Linked DNA regions of Stratiformator vulcanicus. The main gene of each other region encodes a partner of the protein of the gene in region 2 in a complex. Links are inferred from orthologs where the notes say so. Each region holds a gene or a part of one and is shown on either strand. Other genes may lie near its edges.

Region 1 (5,071 bases), 1.6 Mb from region 2 along the record:
CACGCAGCGCTCCGACGGAACGTGAGCGACTCGTCCGGGACCTTCGTGCGACGCCGGCGAACGTCGGCTCGGTCGAGTCGATCTTCCGCGCGTGGGCAGGGGTGTCGGAATCGGTCGCTCCGCCGGCGAAGCCGAACTCTGCCTCGATCGCCGAGCAAAACCGAAAGCTGCTCGGCGAAATTGCGGCGGTCTATTCCGACAGTCCGAAGATTCGAGACTCGATCATCAACGAAGCGCAGCAGCGATTCTCTGGCGTCGATCCGTCGGTCGCGCAGACGGTGCTGAAGGACTGGAAATCGGACTTGCTCGACATCCGCCCCGATCCCGATCCGGGAACCGATTTGGCGACGCCGTTGGAAGCCCGGATCACCCGTCACGGCAGGGCAGTGGAGTCGGCCTCGCCGAAGGTCGCCGATGGGAAGCGGAAGCGCCGCACTTAATTCAAAAATCGGGCGCACTCAGGCCGGCAGCAATTGCGCAAGATCGGCCGGATCGTCCACCTCGATTCCAATAACCTCGGTCGTCGGCGCCGCGGTTCTCAGGCACGCGATCGCTGATCGAACGGCTTCATCGAAAGACTCCGCGTCGCGATCGAATGCGACCTCCTCGCGACGGAATCCGCCCCCGACAGAAGCATCGTCGCCCCCGGCTTCGAACACGGCATCAACGAACGCCGGGGAGGAGGTATCGACGCCTCGCAGCGTCAGGATGAACCCGTACGTCCTCGCCATATGCGTCGCCTCATCGCATCGGAATTCGGTGCTTCGCGAAGGATCGATCGGCGTCCCGAAGTCCGCCTCCGAAGCTTCGCCCGCAGCCGGTTCAGGGGACCGGGCTGCCAAACGGGCCGAACCGGAAATCGCAGTATTTCCTGCCTTTTTGACCCGCGAGTTGAACATAAGGGGCATTATCGGACGTTGGAGCGGCCCCTCGAACGGGTGGGCCTGCTCTACGTCGTGCTGCTCGCGGAGGCCGGTTCGGTCGCCTTGTCAGACGTGGACGACGAACCGTTGGAAGGCGAAGTGTCCGTAGCAGCCTCGCCCGCTTCGTCGGCGGCCGAAGCATCGCCCGCAGCAGCGATCTCGGAGGTCGCCCGTTCTTCAAACACACCCATCCGGCGGAAGCGATCGTAGCGTCGATCGACGAGGTCATCCCCCTCTATCGATGCGAGATTATCGAGCGCCGAAATGATCGAGGCGGTCAGCGCATCGGCCGTCGCGCGATGGTCACGGTGCGCTCCGCCGAGAGGCTCTTCGATGACCTCATCGACGACCTTCAAACGCTTAAGATCCTTGCTCGTAAATTTGAGCGCGACGGCGGCCTTGTCGGCGTGCCGAACGTGCTTCCAAAGGATGCCCGCACAGCCCTCGGGACTGATGACCGAGTAGTAGCTGAATTCGAGCATCGCGACGTGGTCGCCGATCCCGATCCCGAGTGCCCCGCCGGAGCCACCTTCGCCGATCACGATGCAGACGATCGGCACTTTGAGCTGGGCCATCTCGCGGAGGTTCAGCGCGATCGTATAGGCTTGGCCGCGCTCCTCGGCTTCGATCCCCGGAAAGGCTCCCGGGGTATCGATGAACGTGACGATCGGCAGGCCGTACTTTTCGGCGAGCTTCATCTTCGCGATCGCCTTGCGATATCCTTCCGGATGAGCGCAGCCGTAGTTGCACTCGTTTCGCTCCTTCAGATTGCGTCCCTTTTTCTGGCCGACGAACATCAACTTGCGGCCGTCGATCTTCGCCAACGCGGTGACGATCGCGCGATCGTCGCCGAAGCCCTTGTCGCCGTGCAGCTCGACGAATTCGTCGAACAGCAACTCGATGTAGTCGGCGGTCTGAGGGCGTTCTTCGTGGCGAGCGACCTTGACGATCTGCCACGCGTCGAGGTTCTTGAAGATCTCGCGGCGCTTCCGCTTGATCTCGACGCGGAGATTGCGGATCGCCTGCTTGATGTTCGACGAGGGCTTCGGCTGCTGCTCGAGTTCGGCGAGCTGCAATTCGAGCTGATGAACGTCGCGTTCGAACGGAAGATGTGGGATGGCGCTCATGACGGGCGGTGCGATCGGTCTTCGTGACCTTCACCGATGCGCGATCGGCTTCGGAAGGAGCCGCCCGTTTCGCAGAAACCACGGTCGGCGATCGGGCGATCGGACTACGCTATAGTAAACCACGCGTCAGTGATCCGAATCAACCGCAACACCGCGTCGGCCCGAGTGTCGACCGCCCCTAAAGTACTTCGGGCAGTTCGTCCATCACCGGCAAATCTTCCTCGGCTTCCTCGCCGCGGCTGGGGTGAACCTCTTGCGGAATCTGCCCCCGCCCAGGCGAAACATGCCCCTGGCCTGGAATGTGAACCGTATGCGACGGCTGCTCGGCTGCCGGTTTTGATTGCGTTTGTGGCTGCGGTGGTGACTGAGGTGGCGGCGCCGATTGCTGGGCCGGAGGACTCTGCGGAGCAGGCGGAGCCGCCGGTGGTTGGGCCGACGCCGCGGGCGCGACCGGTGGCGCGGGAGCCGGTTGTTGCTGCTGCGCCGCCGGGGCCGCCTGAGGTGGTGCGGCAGGCGGCGGAGCCGTCGGTTGCGCTGGTGCGGGAGCGGGTGGCTGACTGGCGACCGCCGGAGGTGTCGGTGGAGCCGCCGGAGGAGGAACCGGTCGGGGTTTCGGCTTCGACTTGGCCCGGGCCGAAGGTGGCGCATTCTTTCCGCCTCGGGCGGCGTCGGTTCGGCTGTCGAGACGAACGCCCAGGTTCTCTCCACCTTCGGCATCCTTGGCGTCTTTCTTGTCCCGCTCGGCGATCAGTTCCGTCGGGTCCTGCAGGAAGACCTTCATGGAGCGGAATTCTGAAGCGACTTCATCCATATCACGCGGACGGTGATCCCGCTTCTTCGCCATCATCTTGACGAGGTAACGGTCGACGTCACCGGTCACGTTGCTGTTGAATTGCGAGGCCATCGGCGGAGCTGAGGCCAGATGCTTTTTCAATAACTCATTCGGATTGTCGGCCGTGAACGGGACCTGGCCGGTCAGCAATTCGTACAGCAATACGCCGAGGCTGTAGATGTCGGTCTGCGGGTTCGGATATTCTTTACGAATCGTCTCCGGTGCGATATATGTCCGCGTTCCACGGATTGCTTTGAGCTTTCCGGCGAACAATGCTCCGACGCCACTCGCTTTTTTCATCGCCAGTGAGAAGTCGACCAGTCTTAACTCGCCCGCTTTGGAGAACAGGATGTTGTCCGGCTTGATATCGTTGTGGATCCAACCCTTGCTATGCACGTAGCCCAAGGCGGGAAACAACTGCTCGCACAGCCGATCGAATCGCGGGTGAAGTTCAAGAACATCCCCCTGCACCGCGATTTTCAGCGACGGAGCGCGAAACAAGTCCATCACGGCGTAGACGTGCTCCTTAGTCTTGACGAACTTGTGAGCGCGCACGAGGTTCGGGTGCTCCATCGACTGCGAGACCTTCACCTCCTGCTTCAGCATCGCGACGACATCCGACTTCTTCGCGGCCTCAGTCGTCAGGCGCTTGATGACATAGGTCTTCGTGCCCTCACGGACTTCGTAGAGTTCGGAGACGGCACTTTTGGCAAGCTGGCCGACGACGTCGTAGTCATCGATCTTCGTCAAGCTTTCGCTTTCAGCCACGATATCCTCGCTAAATCCGAAGTGAGATAGAGATGATCAGAAGATGGGACGGAGTTCTACTTACTATACGTCGCCACCCGACCCTGATGAAGGGTAACCCATCAAGAACCGTGAATTGGTCGCACATAGCTCTCTTGCGATCGGCTACGTAGAGCACCGATCAGCTCGACCGAAGCTGTACGGCGATGCGGAGAAAGTCACCCATGCGCCGGGTTCGAAACTGCTTCAAAAACGCGTCGATCCTTGTGTGGATCAAACGCGAACGATACGCCTCGATCAACACCGTACCGAACAACGGAGTAGATGTCGCGGCCTCGCTCCGCTCATTTGCACAGCACGCAGGAGCGAATTGTTTTCCAGCAGTTTTTCGTGCAGACGACGGTGTCGAGCCACATTTGGTCGCACCAATTTTGACCTTCCACCGCCACCGGTTCGATCTCGGACACGAACACGCTTTGCGCCGCGTCGTAGAGTCCGGTTTCAATCGCCCCCTGCCTCAGGCTTGCCGGCGACACCTTGGGCGGCTTCCGAGCGTGCAGCAGTTTCGCAGACATCAACGCGTCGGTCATGTACTCGGCGCAATGAATGCCGTGCGCTCGATTCCCCGTTAGATGGTGTCGAACGAGATAAGGTCGGCCGAGTTGCGATTCCAGATGCTCGACAAACTCGACCCGCTGCTTGACGTCCATGACACGCGCGGGACGGCAGATCGACAAATCGCAGCCCTCCTGGATTCGCAGGTAAGCTCGCAACGGCATTTTGCGAACACCGACACCGTTCTGACTTTCGTAGACTAAAACCTCGCCGTCATCACCGACGACCAGACCCGCCACATGGGTGAAGGAACTGGCCGAGAACACCTTCACGGCCAGACAATCGCCTTGGGTGAATATCAAGGTGCCGGTGCGGGGCTCACTTTCGATACTGTCTGCGAGTTCGGTCGAAGACACGACGTGCGGCGTGATCTCGTCGTGCTGCACCGTCGCGTTGAGCGATGAATCGTGGGCCGCGGCGGTCTGTATTCCGCCGACCGAGATCACGATTCCAAGTGAGGCGGCAATCACACCGCTGAGGAATTCACTTTTTCGCATCTGCTCCTCCTTACTTTGCCTCGCCGACCCCGATGGCATCCTTACGTTCTCCAGAATGCTTTCTCGATGTCACGAACGCGTCGTGGCGACAGGCGGATTATTCCCTTTCACAAACTGAAAGGTGAGTTGCGCCGGGCCTGCTTTCTGGTCGACACTCCCCCTCCAATTCTCCGCGGGTCGGAATAGTAAGCCTCGAACCTTCGCGAGTCGATGATATTTGTCAGTCGAATCCAGCGTATGAGTACAACGTGGCGCTGGGCCAAGTTCGACCGCGCGGGACCCGACTTCATGCGAACGGAAGCTGGTCGAATATCTTCCATACTTCGCCCG
Region 2 (7,463 bases):
GGGCGGCGGCTGACGGGGCAGTATAATTTGACGCATTGCTCGATGCCATCGGCGGCACACAAATGAATCCGGTCGAAGACTTCAAGCAGGATTTTTTTCCTCGGCCGCACTGACACGCACATACAGCGGTTCGAGTTCGAACGGGTCACAGGCGTCGCAATTTCTCTGCGTGTCGATCGATAGTCGAGCGACGGTCGCGGCCATCGGAACCGCCTGTACGTCGTCCGCAACTTGGAACCCTGTGTCCGGTTTCGTGGCGTCACCTCGAGGACGACCCGGTCCAGTCAGCAGGATTGAACCGCCGTCTTCAGCGACATCCGACAGCACTTGATTCGCAGATAAAACCCGCATTGGCGATGTCGCTCTCCACATCGAATCGATTTTTTCGAAGCGTTGAGCAAACACGTCGCCCCGTTGGGCATCAATCATGACCACACACTGAGTCTCGTCGCATCTCGACTGATGGGCGATGACCTCCGGCGTTGCGACGGCGACGAGGCGGCAACCGATCGCATAGGCGAGTGTTTTCGCAAATGTGATTCCGACGCGCAGACCGGTAAAACTCCCGGGACCGTGGCTGACGCCGATCAACCCGACCTCGTTGAGCGAATACCCGTGCGCCAGAGTCAAAGCCTTGGCCTCGCTCACAATGGCTTGGGCCTGACGCCGACCTTCGCGTTCGATCAACCGCTCTTCAAGTAGTTGCCCGTCGCTCATCAAGGCGAGTGACCCGGGACGGACCGAAGTTTCAATGCCCAGGACGATCACGAGGCGAGCTCCTTTGCACCGGCATCGGGATTCCCTTCGATCGCCAATTCGGACCGCATCTCGGCAAGAAAACGTGACGGAATCGTCGGGCGTAATTTGCCCCATTTCCGACGCGCAAGGGCACGGCTGAGCGTCAGGGAGTTCATCGCGCGAGTGATGCCGACGTAGGCGAGCCGCCGCTCCTCTTCAATCGCGGCGCCACCGATGTCGAGACTGCGGCGATGCGGCAGCAGACCTTCCTCCATTCCGACAAGATACACCCGCGGAAATTCCAATCCCTTCGCGCTGTGCAGCGTCATCAATCGGATGGAGTTCGCGTCACGCCCCGATTTTTCCTCGGTCGCGAAGTCCCGTCCGTCGAGTGACGTCTCTTCGAGAAATCCGCCGAGCGAGGGCCGTTTCGCCGCGGCCGCGTATTCGCGCATTGTTTCGAGTAGTTGATCGAGGGCCGCGGCGCGGCCGAGCTGTTGCGTCGGTTCGCTGTAGAGGCGTTCGATCTCCGCCCGATATTCGATTTCGTCGATCAATTCCGACATCGCGTCGTGCAAGCGAGCGGGTTGAGCTTGAAAACGGTCGCGATACTTCTTGACGAGCGATCGCAATCCGCGAATGGCATTGATCGGCTTGGGACCCAGAACGCCCTGCACTGCGAGTTGTTCAGCCGCTGACCAGAAGTCGACTTTCGTTTTCACCGCCGCGTCGACAACCTTCTCCACCGTCGTCCGACCGATCCCACGGGCGGGGGTGTTGATGATCCGCGCCAGCGCCTGCCGGTCTTGCGGGTTGATCACAACGCGCAAATACCCGAGCAGGTCGCGAATTTCTTTGCGATCAAAAAATGATTGCCCGCCGAGCAATAAATACGGCAGCCGCTTACGGCGAAATTCCGATTCGATCACGCGTGGTTGTTCGTTGGTGCGAAACAGTACCGCAATGTCGGACGGCGGAACTCCGGTCTGATTGATGAGATAATCAAGTTCGAACGCCAACTGCCGAGCTTCTTCGGTCTCGTCGTCGAATTCCAGGAATTTGACGTCGGCAGAGCCGCTTCGGCCCGCTCTGAGTTTCTTCGGGTGCCGGTCGCGATTGTGCCGAACAAGTTCGTTTGCGAGGTCGAGAATATCGATTTTGCATCGATAGTTGTCTTCGAGCCGGATGACCTTCGCACTCGGAAAGTGCCGGCCGAAATTCAGAATGTGCGTGACCTCGGCGCCCCGCCAGCCGTAAATCGATTGGTCGTCATCACCGACGACACAAAGCTGTTGGTGATGCTCGACGAGGGACTGGACTAAACGAAACTGCACCCCGTTGGTGTCCTGGTATTCGTCAATTTGCACGAAATCGAATCGCGTCTGCTGCCGGGCACGGACTTCAGGATCGGTTTCCATTAATCGCACAGTCAGCAATAGCAGGTCATCGAAGTCGACGCCGCCCGATGTCTTGAGAATGCCCTGATAACGTCGGTACGCGATCGCCGAGAGCAGATCGAGATCATCTTCGGTGTTCTCCGTCGCTTCGTCGGGAGAGACACCGTTCATCTTCCAGCGGCTGATTCGGCTGAGCAAATCGGCCGGCTTCATGGCTTTGTCGGTCAGTCGGACCTCGCGCAGCGCCGCCCGCGCAGCCGTTTCCTGATCGCCACGATCATAGATTGCGAAGGTCTTGGGATAGCCGAGCCGTTCGATTTCCTCGCGGAGAACACGAACGCAATAAGCGTGAAACGTTGAGACGAGCGGCTTCGACTTCGACCGTCCCATCAAAGCGACGGCTCGCTCCCGCATCTCCTTGGCCGCCTTGTTCGTGAAGGTGACCGAAAGAATGCGTTCCGGGGATGTGCCCCGCCGCACCATTTCAGCCATTCGGCTCGTGATCACACGGGTCTTACCGGTTCCCGCCCCCGCCAAGACCAGCAACGGTCCGTCAAGATACTGAACCGCATCGGCCTGAGCTGCGTTCAGTCCGGATAAAATCACATCGACGCGTGACATCATTTCGACCCGGCGCACGCGGTCGGCGGAGAACTTTCTTTCGGACGCGCCTGATCCAACGCGGTCAACATGCGAGTCATTGATGGCCATCGCCGATCGCGGTCGGTGGCCATGCCCTGCATGATCACATCCGCGACTTCAGTTCCAAACTTTGGCGCCAGTTCGACCATCGACTTCGGCGGAGTATTCATGTGATGCATCATGGCATCAAGCGATTTCGCCGGTTGCCAGGGACGCTGCCCCGTCGCCAATTCGAAACAGGTCACCGAGTAGGCAAACACATCGACGCGTTCGTCGGTTTGTTGACGTCGAATCAGTTCAGGAGCCATGTAGTTGGCAGTTCCGGTCCGATTACCCGGTCGACAGAACTCTTTCTGCAGAGGGATCGTCAGTCCGAAATCAAGTAATTTGATGCGCCCGTTGACAGTGATGAAAGAGTTTCGAGGGCTGATATCGCGATGCAGGTACCGGCAGGAATGAAGATATTCGATTGCACGTCCGAGTTCGATGAACCATCGGCAGCGCTCGCCCGGATCGGGCTCAGATTCCGCACCGACCCGCGCGGCTAACGTCGTTCCTTCGAGATATTCCATAGCGAGAAATGCCTCCCCATCCTTGGTGAGCCCGTGCTCGTAAGTGCGAACGACGAAAGGGTGCGACAGAGATACCGCAATTTCGCCTTCGCTCGGTTTTTCTCGCCGCTCAAACCGAGCTTCGAAGCGATCCGTCTTTTCGCGATCGAGGATTTTGAGGGCAGCCTGTCGGCCAACTTCGTTGTCGAAAGCTTTCCAGACTTTCGACATGCTCCCCTGCCCGATCGGCCCGATGAGATCGAATCGGCGCTTAATATTGACCCGCTTTGGTCTCTTTCCGAACAGGCGTTTTAGAAAAGACATGGGAAGGAGGTCGAAGTGAGATTTCGGTCAGCCGCAATAGTCGACCAGCCGCGCTACCTCGGTCCGAAGTTCCGGCCGGGGGACAATTCGATCGATAAATCCGTGCTCGAGCAGAAACTCGCTGGTCTGAAACCCGGGTGGCAATTGAACCTTCACGGTTGCCTGGACCACGCGAGGCCCCGCGAAACCGACGAGCGCTTTGGGCTCAGCGATAATAATGTCTCCGAGCGACGCAAAGCTCGCCGCAACGCCGCCCATAGTCGGGTTAGTCAAAATCGAAATGAATAACCCACCTGCCGCATGAAATCGCGCCAATGCCGCAGACACCTTGCCCATTTGCATTAGCGACAGAATGCCCTCATGCATTCTTGCGCCACCGCCGGAGCCGCTCAAGATGACCAGTGGCAGCCTCAACTCCGTCGCCTTCTCGATCGAACGGGTCAGCTTTTCGCCCACGACCGAACCCATGCTCCCCATGATGAAAGCAGAGTCGGTCATGGCAAAGATAACCGGTCGGCCGCGCATATAACCTTTCCCGGCGACACATGCCTCGGATAAACCAGTCTTCGCCTGCTCTTCGACCAGCCGGTCCGCATAAGGCCGCTTGTCAGAGAACTCGAGAGGATCGAGTGGCCGCAATTCCGTAAACCATTCCTCGAAGCTGTCTTCGTCGAATAGTTGACGGATTCGTTCGGCAGCGGAAACGTAAAAATGATGTCCGCATTCAGGGCACAGACCCGACTGTCGGTCAATCAGCTTGCGGAAAACAGTGGCCCCGCAGGCCGGACACTTGACCCACAGGCCTTCGGGGACGCCGCGTTTTTTCGGACGGTCGCTCTGACGATTCGGCGCACTCGCTGTTGCCGCCGAACTCGCACCATTGGGAACTGCTGCGTCGTTACTCATTTCGCATCATCCTCCGCCGGCATCATTTCCGCTAATCGATGCCCCTCAGTCGATCCGTCGAATCGGGATTCTTCGTGACCGCCGCCGCCATCTGAGTGCGGTTCACCGTTCGACGTCAGGACGGCTTGGCTCGCCACAGCGACCGCCGGCTCGGCAGGCCGTTTCGTCGAATGGCCATTCAAAAATAGTGGTTCAACCGGCGAGCCGGTACTGCTGCAAACAGGACCGCGAAATTCGATCTCTGTGCCGCAGGCCACACTGGCAATCAACGAGGCGAGCGGCTCGGCGGCGACGATGCCGATCCGACCACTCTTTTTCAGCGGCCGCTTGAGGACCTTGCGCACACGCTCCAGTGCGTCTCCGACGGGTTCACCCTGAGGCGGGCAGACGGCTTCGGGAGACTCCTGCCATTGGCGGATCAGCTTCGGGTATTTCTTTCGAATCTCTTCGAGCTTCAATCCCTGCCATAAGCCCTGATCGAGATTACGCAGCTCCTCCTTCGCCTTGACCGGCACGTCAAGTTCGTCACCAATCTCTTGGGCCGTGCTGAAGGCGGGTTCCCCGGGGTCGCACAGAATCATGTTCAGGTTCGCATCTCGCAGCGCTTCGACGCAGTCCATCACAGACGCTGATCCGTGATCGCTCAGCGGAAGATCGAGACGACCCTGAATCCGATTCTGATCATCAAAGTCAGTCGCGGGAGGGCGAATTAAAACTAAGTGTTGGCACATGGGGTCCGTCTCATGCTCGGCAGATCGGTCTCATTGACCGTCGGCTGCACTTGTTTCGGCGATGTCGGCTTGATGCGTCAACGCCTTGATCGCCGCACCGTAATCATCTGCATCGAAGATCGAACTGCCTGCCACAAAAAGCTCTGCTCCCGCCGAAGCGGCGCTGCTGATTGTCTCGGTCCCGATTCCGCCGTCGATCGAGATAATCAGGCGGTCGCCAGCCATCTGACGAAGTCGGCTGACTTTGGGCAGCACCTGCGGCATGAATTTCTGGCCTCCGAATCCCGGATTCACACTCATTACCAGAACGAGATCCGCCGCGTCGACAAACGGCTCTATTCGATCAAATGAAGTGGGCGGATTGATTGCCAGGCCAGCCGTAAGTCCTGCATCGCGAATCGCGGCCAAGTTGGCCGTTGGATCGGGTTCGGCTTCGATGTGAAAAGTGATCGCATCGCAACCCGCATCCGCATATTCCTTCCACCAGCGACTCGGCTCGGAAATCATCAGGTGGGCATCGAGTGGCAGGTCGGTCCGCTCACGAATCCGCTCGATCACCATTGGGCCGTAGGACAGATTCGGGACGAAATGTCCGTCCATCACGTCGAGATGCAGCACCTCCGCGCCGGCATCTTCGAGTCGACTGATCTCTTCGGCAAGATTGCCGAAATCACATTTCAGCATCGACGGCCCCATGACAGGGCGACCGGGCTTCAAGCGGCGAATTGTCTCGTTGCGTTCCATACAGCTCGGATCGATTCGGGAATCCCCGGCTTGACCTTCAAAGTGCGACAGAGGTATTGCAGGACCGATACGATTCTGATCCATCGGTCAATTGTCACCGATCGATCGTCATTCGTCTAGCCGATGTCGAATAGCCGACGTCAAACGCGACGACCCGTCACGCAATTATTACCGCAAGCCAACGTCTCAGCCTTCGCCGAAAATGAACTTCCCCGCCTCGATCGCTGATCGCGACGAAGCGGGGCACAGTTCATGTTCGTCACGAATCGCTACAGCGAGGCGAGTTTAGCGATCAGGTCGGCGGTTCGGTTCGAGTAGCCGAATTCGTTGTCGTACCAGCCCATGACCTTGACCATCCGCGATCCGATGCGGGTCGTCCATTCGCCGTCGAAGATGACGCTGTGCGGATTGCCCACGATGTCGCTCGAGACGATCGGGTCCTCGGTGTACTCCATGATGCCTTTGAGCGGCCCTTCAGCGGCCGACTTCATGGCGGCGTTAATCTCATCGACAGAGACGTCTTTCCCCAAAGTCGCGGTAAGGTCCGTGATGCTTCCCGCCGGTACCGGCACGCGAAGGGCCAGGCCGGTCAGCTTGCCTTTCACCGCCGGGTAAACCTTACCGACCGCTTTGGCCGCCCCGGTTGTCGTCGGGATGATGTTCAGTGCCGCGGCCCGGGCCCGGTGCGGGTCGCTGTGCAACAGGTCGAGCACCTGCTGGTCGTTGGTGTAAGCGTGGATGGTGGTCATCAGACCTTCTTCCAAACCGAAGTTTTCGTTGAGCACCTTCACCATCGGAGCCAGACAGTTGGTTGTGCAACTCGCGTTCGAGATGCACTTGTGATCTGCGGTCAGCTCCGAGTCATTCACGCCAGCCACGACGGTCAGATCGACTTCATCTTTCGCCGGGGCGGAAAGCACAACCTTGCGGGCGCCCGCTTTGAGGTGGCTATCGTAGCCCGGTTTGGCGTCGGTCGCCCGCGACGTGAAAATACCGGTTGATTCCAAAGCAACGTCGCATCCGAGCTCACCCCAAGGGAGTTCGGCGGGGTTACGCTCTGAATAAATTTTGATCGGCTCGTCATTGACGATCAGCGTGTCGCCTTCGACCGACACGGTGCCGGGGAATCGTCCCTGCACGCTGTCGTACTTCAGCAACATGCCCAATAACTTCGGATCGCCCAAATCATTGATACCAACGATCTCAAATTCGTCCGGACGCAGTGCCATGGCCCGAAAGGTGATACGACCGATTCGCCCGAATCCGTTGATGCCGACTTTTACCGCCACTGGAATCTCCCGTCCCCGTTGACCTGACTAAACCGGTAACGGGAAACAAACCCCGCACCGCAAGGCCCCGGAAGAATCGCCGGGGCAAGTGCGAGTCTAATGGCGTTCGGAGAGCGGAACAAGAATCGGGGGGTGAGGTCA
Region 3 (5,114 bases), 780 kb from region 2 along the record:
GGACGGGGCACAGCATCGGCCGCGAGACCCACGGCAACGGAACGCACATGGATGACCTCGAGACACACGATACGAGGCGTGTTTTGCCCCGCACGCTCTTTTCGATCGAACCCGGCATCTATCTCGATGACTTCGGCGTCCGCAGCGAGATCAATGTCCTGATCGACGGGGACGGGGCCGTCCGCATTACCGGGGGCGGAACACAAGCGGTCATCGAACAGATTCGAGCTTAAGCCGTATTCTTCCGCGCGATCAGACCGGCGATGTAACCCGCTTTGAATCCGGCGTCGATATTCACAACCGTCACGTTGGCCGCGCAACTGTTGAGCATGCTGAGCAGTGCCGCAACGCCGCCGAGACTGGCCCCGTAGCCAACGCTGGTCGGCACCGCAATGACCGGACAGGCGACATGCCCGCCCACAACACTGGGCAGGGCGCCTTCCATCCCCGCCGCAACGACTACGGCATCGGCTCCCGCGATTTCCCCAAGCCGCTCCGGCAATCGATGAGGCCCGGCAACGCCCACATCGACCACGGTTGTGACGCCGACCTCCATCCAGCGAAGGGTCTCCGCCGCCTCTTCGGCCACGGGGAGATCAGTCGTACCGGCAGTCACAACGGCGACTCGCCCACGAATCTCCGGCTGCGTATTTGATTCGGCGGGAACTCTCAAAGTCCGCGCGACGCGGTTTTCGACGACGCTCGGATATCGCGACCGCACAGCCTCCGCTTGCTCGGTCGAGGCTCGGGTGCCAAACGCAGAGTGGCCCGATTCCGAAAGCGTCCCAAATATCTCGACCACGCTCGCGGCCGATTTGCCTTCGCAAAACACGACTTCCGGAAAACCGCAGCGACGGGGCCGGTCGAGATCGATCGACGCATCCGACGTCCGCGACGTTTTTAGCTCCATGAAATGCGTGAACCGAGCCGACAGATCCTCCGCAGTGATTTCCCCGGCGATTAACCGCTGCAATTCTCGTTCGATCTCGTTCGGCTGCATGAGCGGACGACTTCTTTCGAAACAGAGACGCCGGCGCTTCTGAACCGGTCGTCTCGTCGTATGGGAACTCTGATTAAACCCCGATATGCTAACGGGAGAACTGCTCCGAACGAATGAAGCGGCAACGGTATGTCCGAGAAGCTCTCTCACCCGATCCCCGGCGGTGACCACAATAATGAGTTCGAGCTCCGTCGCCGGAAGCTCGTCGAAACACTCGCCGCCACCGACGCGGACTGCCTCCTCGTCACTAACACGTCGAACGTCACGTATCTGACCGGATTCACCGGAGACTCAAGTTATCTGCTTGTCGGGCCGGACCAGACGATCCTGATCAGCGACGCGAGATTTGAGACACAGATCGCTGAACAGTGCGCTGACTTGGAAGCCTTCATCCGGTCGACGGGGCAGAAGATGGTCCAAGCGACGGTCGACATCCTACAGTCACAACCGGGTCATCGCATCGGGTTTGAATCGGGATCGGTCAACTTCGCCCTGTGGGAATCATTACGCGATGGTCTGGAGTCGCGTGAACTCACCCCGTTGAGCGGCAAGGTCGAAGCACTTCGGCAGGTCAAAGATGCCGGTGAAGTCGAGCAGATTCGCGACGCTGTCCGCCTTGCTGAAGCGGCATTCACGGAATTGCTCACGCGCGTCGGCCCTGAGACGACCGAATTGGAAGCATTTGCAGAGTTAGAATACATCGCCCGAAGACGAGGCGCCAAAGGCATGTCGTTCGAGCCGATTATCGGCGTCGGGGATCGGTCAGCCCTGCCCCATTACCAGCCGGGACGACGCAAGCTCGGCGACGACCCGTTGATCCTGTTCGATTGGGGCGTGGTCGGTCCGCACGGCTATGTCAGTGACTTGACCCGCGTCGCTCGCACCGATACGATCCCGCCCAAACTTCAACGGGCGCAGGAACTTGTGTCGGAGGCCGTCGAGGCGGCCATCACGGCGATCCGGCCCGGGACCGAACTGAAGAAAATTGACGGAATCGCCCGTAACGTGATCGAGGAAGGCGGTTTTGGAGACAAATTTGGGCACGGACTTGGACACGGAATCGGACTCGAAGTTCATGAAGGACCGCGACTGAGTCCGCTCGGTGAGGGCTGTCTTGAAATCGGGAACGTCGTCACAGTCGAGCCCGGCATTTATCTCGAAGGCCTCGGCGGGATCCGAATCGAAGAGGACGTGCTCGTGACCGAAAGTGGCGCCGAAGTGTTGTCTTCCCTACCCCGAACCTTCCACGAACTCGCGTGGTAAATACCCGCGACCTATCATCCTCAAAACAACTATCGGAAGATTATCGACGCTTCTCACTCGTCGTCAGGAAAATGACCACACGACGAGAGAGGGCTCTGCAGGCACCGGAGAACCTGACACCATGTCTGATAAGACCCCGGCCGGAGAGGCCAATTTCGATCTCGAACAGTTGCAGAAGCTGTTCGAATTAATGGAGAAGTTCGACGTCTCCGAAGTCAATCTTCGTGAGGGGGAAGTGCAGTGGCGTCTGCGGCGCGGCGCGGTCGGTGGCAACGTCCCGCCCGCCATCGCTCCGGCGGCACAGTCCCCAGCCCCGCCCGCTGCTCAGCCCGTGACGAGTGCGGCACCTTCGCCTGAAACGAAACCTGCGGCCGACGACGGCGGTGTTTACATTAAAAGCCCGACCGTCGGCACGTTTTACTCGTCGCCGAGCCCGGACGATCCTCCGTTCGTTAAAGTCGGTTCCAAAGTCGAGTCCGATACGGTCGTCTGCCTTGTCGAAGCGATGAAGGTGTTTAATCAGATTCCTGCTGAAATCCGCGGTACGATTGCCGAAGTGCTTGTCGAAAACGGCGACGCTATCGATTTCGGGCAGCCTCTGTTCCGAATTGAATCCGCCTGAGACGCGAGCGAATCTCGTCAGATCATCGCGCCCTCGAGTCACCGAGCTGCCCGACTTTCTATGTTCCAGCGTATCTTAATTGCGAATCGAGGCGAGATCGCTCTGCGAGTGATCCGTGCCTGCCGTGAACTCGGTATTGAATCGGTGGCCGTCTTCAGCGAGGCCGACCGCGGAGCTCATTATCTGAAGCTGGCCGACGAGGCGTACTGCATCGGTAATGCGCCCGCTTCGGAAAGCTATCTGCAGATCAACCGGATCATTAGCGCGGCCGAGATCGGCAACGTTCAGGCGATCCACCCCGGCTACGGATTCCTGGCTGAAAACGCCCACTTTGCTGAGGTCTGTCGCAGTTGTAATATCGAGTTTATCGGTCCGCCGCACAAAGCGATGGAGGAACTGGGCGATAAGAACAGCGCCCGCCGGATCGCCGCCGATGCAAAGGTTCCGACGGTACCCGGTAGCGAGGGCTTGATTACAGACGATTCCTCAGCGGCCGAACTCGCAAATCGAATCGGCTACCCCGTCTTAATTAAAGCAACGGCCGGCGGCGGCGGAAAAGGAATGCGGGTCGCCCGGAATGACATTTCGCTCAAAGCGGGATTGAAAGCCGCCGCTCAAGAGGCCGAGAAAGCCTTCAGCAATGCCGGCGTTTATATTGAAAAATACGTCGAGCGTCCGCGGCACGTCGAAGTACAGGTACTGGCCGATACTCATGGCAATGTGGTCCACCTGTGGGAGCGAGATTGCTCGCTCCAGCGGCGTCACCAAAAGCTGGTCGAGGAAAGCCCCGCACCGAATCTTCCGCTGTCGGTGCGACAGGAGATGTGTAAGGCGGCGGTGCGCCTTGTGAAGTCGGCCGGGTATACGAACGCGGGCACGTGTGAGTTTCTCGTCGACAAAGACCATAAGTTTTATTTCATTGAATTGAATGCCCGCATTCAGGTGGAGCACCCGGTATCCGAAGAGATTTCCGGTGTTGACCTGATTAAGGAACAGATCCGCGTCGCCGCGGGCGAACATCTCAAATTGAAGCAGCGAAATATTAAGGTCAATGGCGCCGCGGTTGAAGTGCGTATTAATGCCGAGGACCCCGACAATGATTTTCGTCCTTCACCGGGTCGGATTACGGACCTTAGAATTCCAGGGGGCGGCGGAATTCGATGGGACTCGCACGTGCATCAGGATTACGTCGTCGGCCCCTATTATGATTCGATGATCGGGAAGCTGATCGTCCATCGCGATACACGGGCAGACGCCTTCGCGACGATGCGACGTGCCCTCGCTGAGATGCACGTCGGGGGAATTAAGACTACAATTCCCCTACTCCGCCGCATTTTCGACGATGCCGCATTCAACGACGGCAACGTCGACACGACATATGTTGAACGGACGTTTTAGGGGCGACCTTAGAAGTGCGCTTTGCGACGGCGGGATCACATCGCGTGAGCGTCAACTCGTTCGAAATAGCCCTGAGGTTTCGGTTCCTCGGCGAGTCGAAAACGGGTTCTGTTCCCACTCGTGAGTCGGCTCATTAGATCATTGATTTCATTCGAAACTGAGCCGGCCTTCCCGCTTCGATCAGATAAGTCCCATCACGGGAGGCTCGTTTGCCGTATCACGTGTTGGGGCGAAGCGTATCATCGGTGATCGGTCTCCCTTGTACCGTCTTGAGTAGCGGGTAGTTGACCCCTTCCGGTCAGCCGCCTTAGCATCGTTGGCGTCGACCCACTTCTGAAACTATCTTTGCCGCTCATTTCGTGGTGCCACGTGACTTCTTCCGCTGACGACCCGCAACACTCGCCGCACCTGGACGAGACCAAGGGGGGAGACGCACCGACGGTCGGGGCCGACTCGGCATCGGAAGCGGCCTCGACGGAAACCCTCCCCGATGACGCCGATCTGACGCCCGAATATCTGGCCGAAGAAGCCCAGCGGAATGACTTCGTATTGCGCTGGCTGTTCGTTTTGCTGGCGATCATCTGTGCCTCGATGACTGTGGCGGATTCTGCCGTATTGAGGCACGCCAAGTTCGGTGAAACACTCGCATCCAACGGTCTGGTGCCGACCGGCGTCGACTCCTTTTCCGCGACGGCCGACGGGCATTCGTGGCTGCAGCGGAGTTGGCTGTTCGATCTCGTGTCCTGGGGCGCGTATAGCGCGGCCGGTCCCGCAGGATGGACGATTCTCGCCATGATCGGGGCCGGTTTTGTCGCCTGGCTTCTCGTGAGC

What was found. The genes of interacting proteins can lie anywhere in the genome.
Region 1: the proteins of accD (region 2) and Pan189_RS17115 are in contact, whole or in part, in a solved structure (PDB 8UXZ), measured with the Escherichia coli proteins. The link is inferred for Stratiformator vulcanicus from one-to-one orthologs.
Region 3: the proteins of accD (region 2) and accC are in contact, whole or in part, in a solved structure (PDB 8UXZ), measured with the Escherichia coli proteins. The link is inferred for Stratiformator vulcanicus from one-to-one orthologs.

What each region holds. Positions count from the first base shown.
Region 1 is NZ_CP036268.1:4,297,311-4,302,381, forward strand. What follows is about bases 1-2,803. They hold Pan189_RS17115 (acetyl-CoA carboxylase carboxyltransferase subunit alpha), read right to left. Parts: upstream 2,051-2,803; coding sequence 950-2,050; downstream 1-949. Other genes in these bases: Pan189_RS17105 (CvpA family protein), read left to right, coding at 1-440; Pan189_RS17110 (hypothetical protein), read right to left, coding at 459-908; Pan189_RS17120 (serine/threonine protein kinase), read right to left, coding at 2,229-2,803. Outside these bases: more of Pan189_RS17120, read right to left, coding at 2,804-3,650; Pan189_RS17125 (YiiX/YebB-like N1pC/P60 family cysteine hydrolase), read right to left, coding at 3,974-4,741. UniProt on the Escherichia coli protein: Component of the acetyl coenzyme A carboxylase (ACC) complex. First, biotin carboxylase catalyzes the carboxylation of biotin on its carrier protein (BCCP) and then the CO(2) group is transferred by the carboxyltransferase to acetyl-CoA to form malonyl-CoA.
Region 2 is NZ_CP036268.1:2,724,108-2,731,570, reverse strand. The notes cover bases 2,620-5,546. They hold accD (acetyl-CoA carboxylase, carboxyltransferase subunit beta), read right to left. Parts: upstream 4,559-5,546; coding sequence 3,680-4,558; downstream 2,620-3,679. Other genes in these bases: rpe (ribulose-phosphate 3-epimerase), read right to left, coding at 5,320-5,546; Pan189_RS10715 (histidine phosphatase family protein), read right to left, coding at 4,555-5,289; Pan189_RS10725 (serine/threonine protein kinase), read right to left, coding at 2,756-3,652; Pan189_RS10730 (ATP-dependent helicase), read right to left, coding at 2,620-2,756. Outside these bases: tRNA (adenosine(37)-N6)-threonylcarbamoyltransferase complex dimerization subunit type 1 TsaB, read right to left, coding at 82-768; more of Pan189_RS10730, read right to left, coding at 765-2,619; more of rpe, read right to left, coding at 5,547-6,033; gap (type I glyceraldehyde-3-phosphate dehydrogenase), read right to left, coding at 6,303-7,322.
Region 3 is NZ_CP036268.1:1,950,525-1,955,638, reverse strand. Bases 2,269-5,114 are described here. They hold accC (acetyl-CoA carboxylase biotin carboxylase subunit), read left to right. Parts: upstream 2,269-2,945; coding sequence 2,946-4,283; downstream 4,284-5,114. Other genes in these bases: Pan189_RS07585 (hypothetical protein), read left to right, coding at 4,653-5,114; accB (acetyl-CoA carboxylase biotin carboxyl carrier protein), read left to right, coding at 2,385-2,885. In the rest of the region: Pan189_RS07610 (M24 family metallopeptidase), read left to right, coding at 1-233; nickel pincer cofactor biosynthesis protein LarB, read right to left, coding at 230-1,000; Pan189_RS07600 (M24 family metallopeptidase), read left to right, coding at 1,130-2,263. UniProt on the Escherichia coli protein: This protein is a component of the acetyl coenzyme A carboxylase complex; first, biotin carboxylase catalyzes the carboxylation of the carrier protein and then the transcarboxylase transfers the carboxyl group to form malonyl-CoA.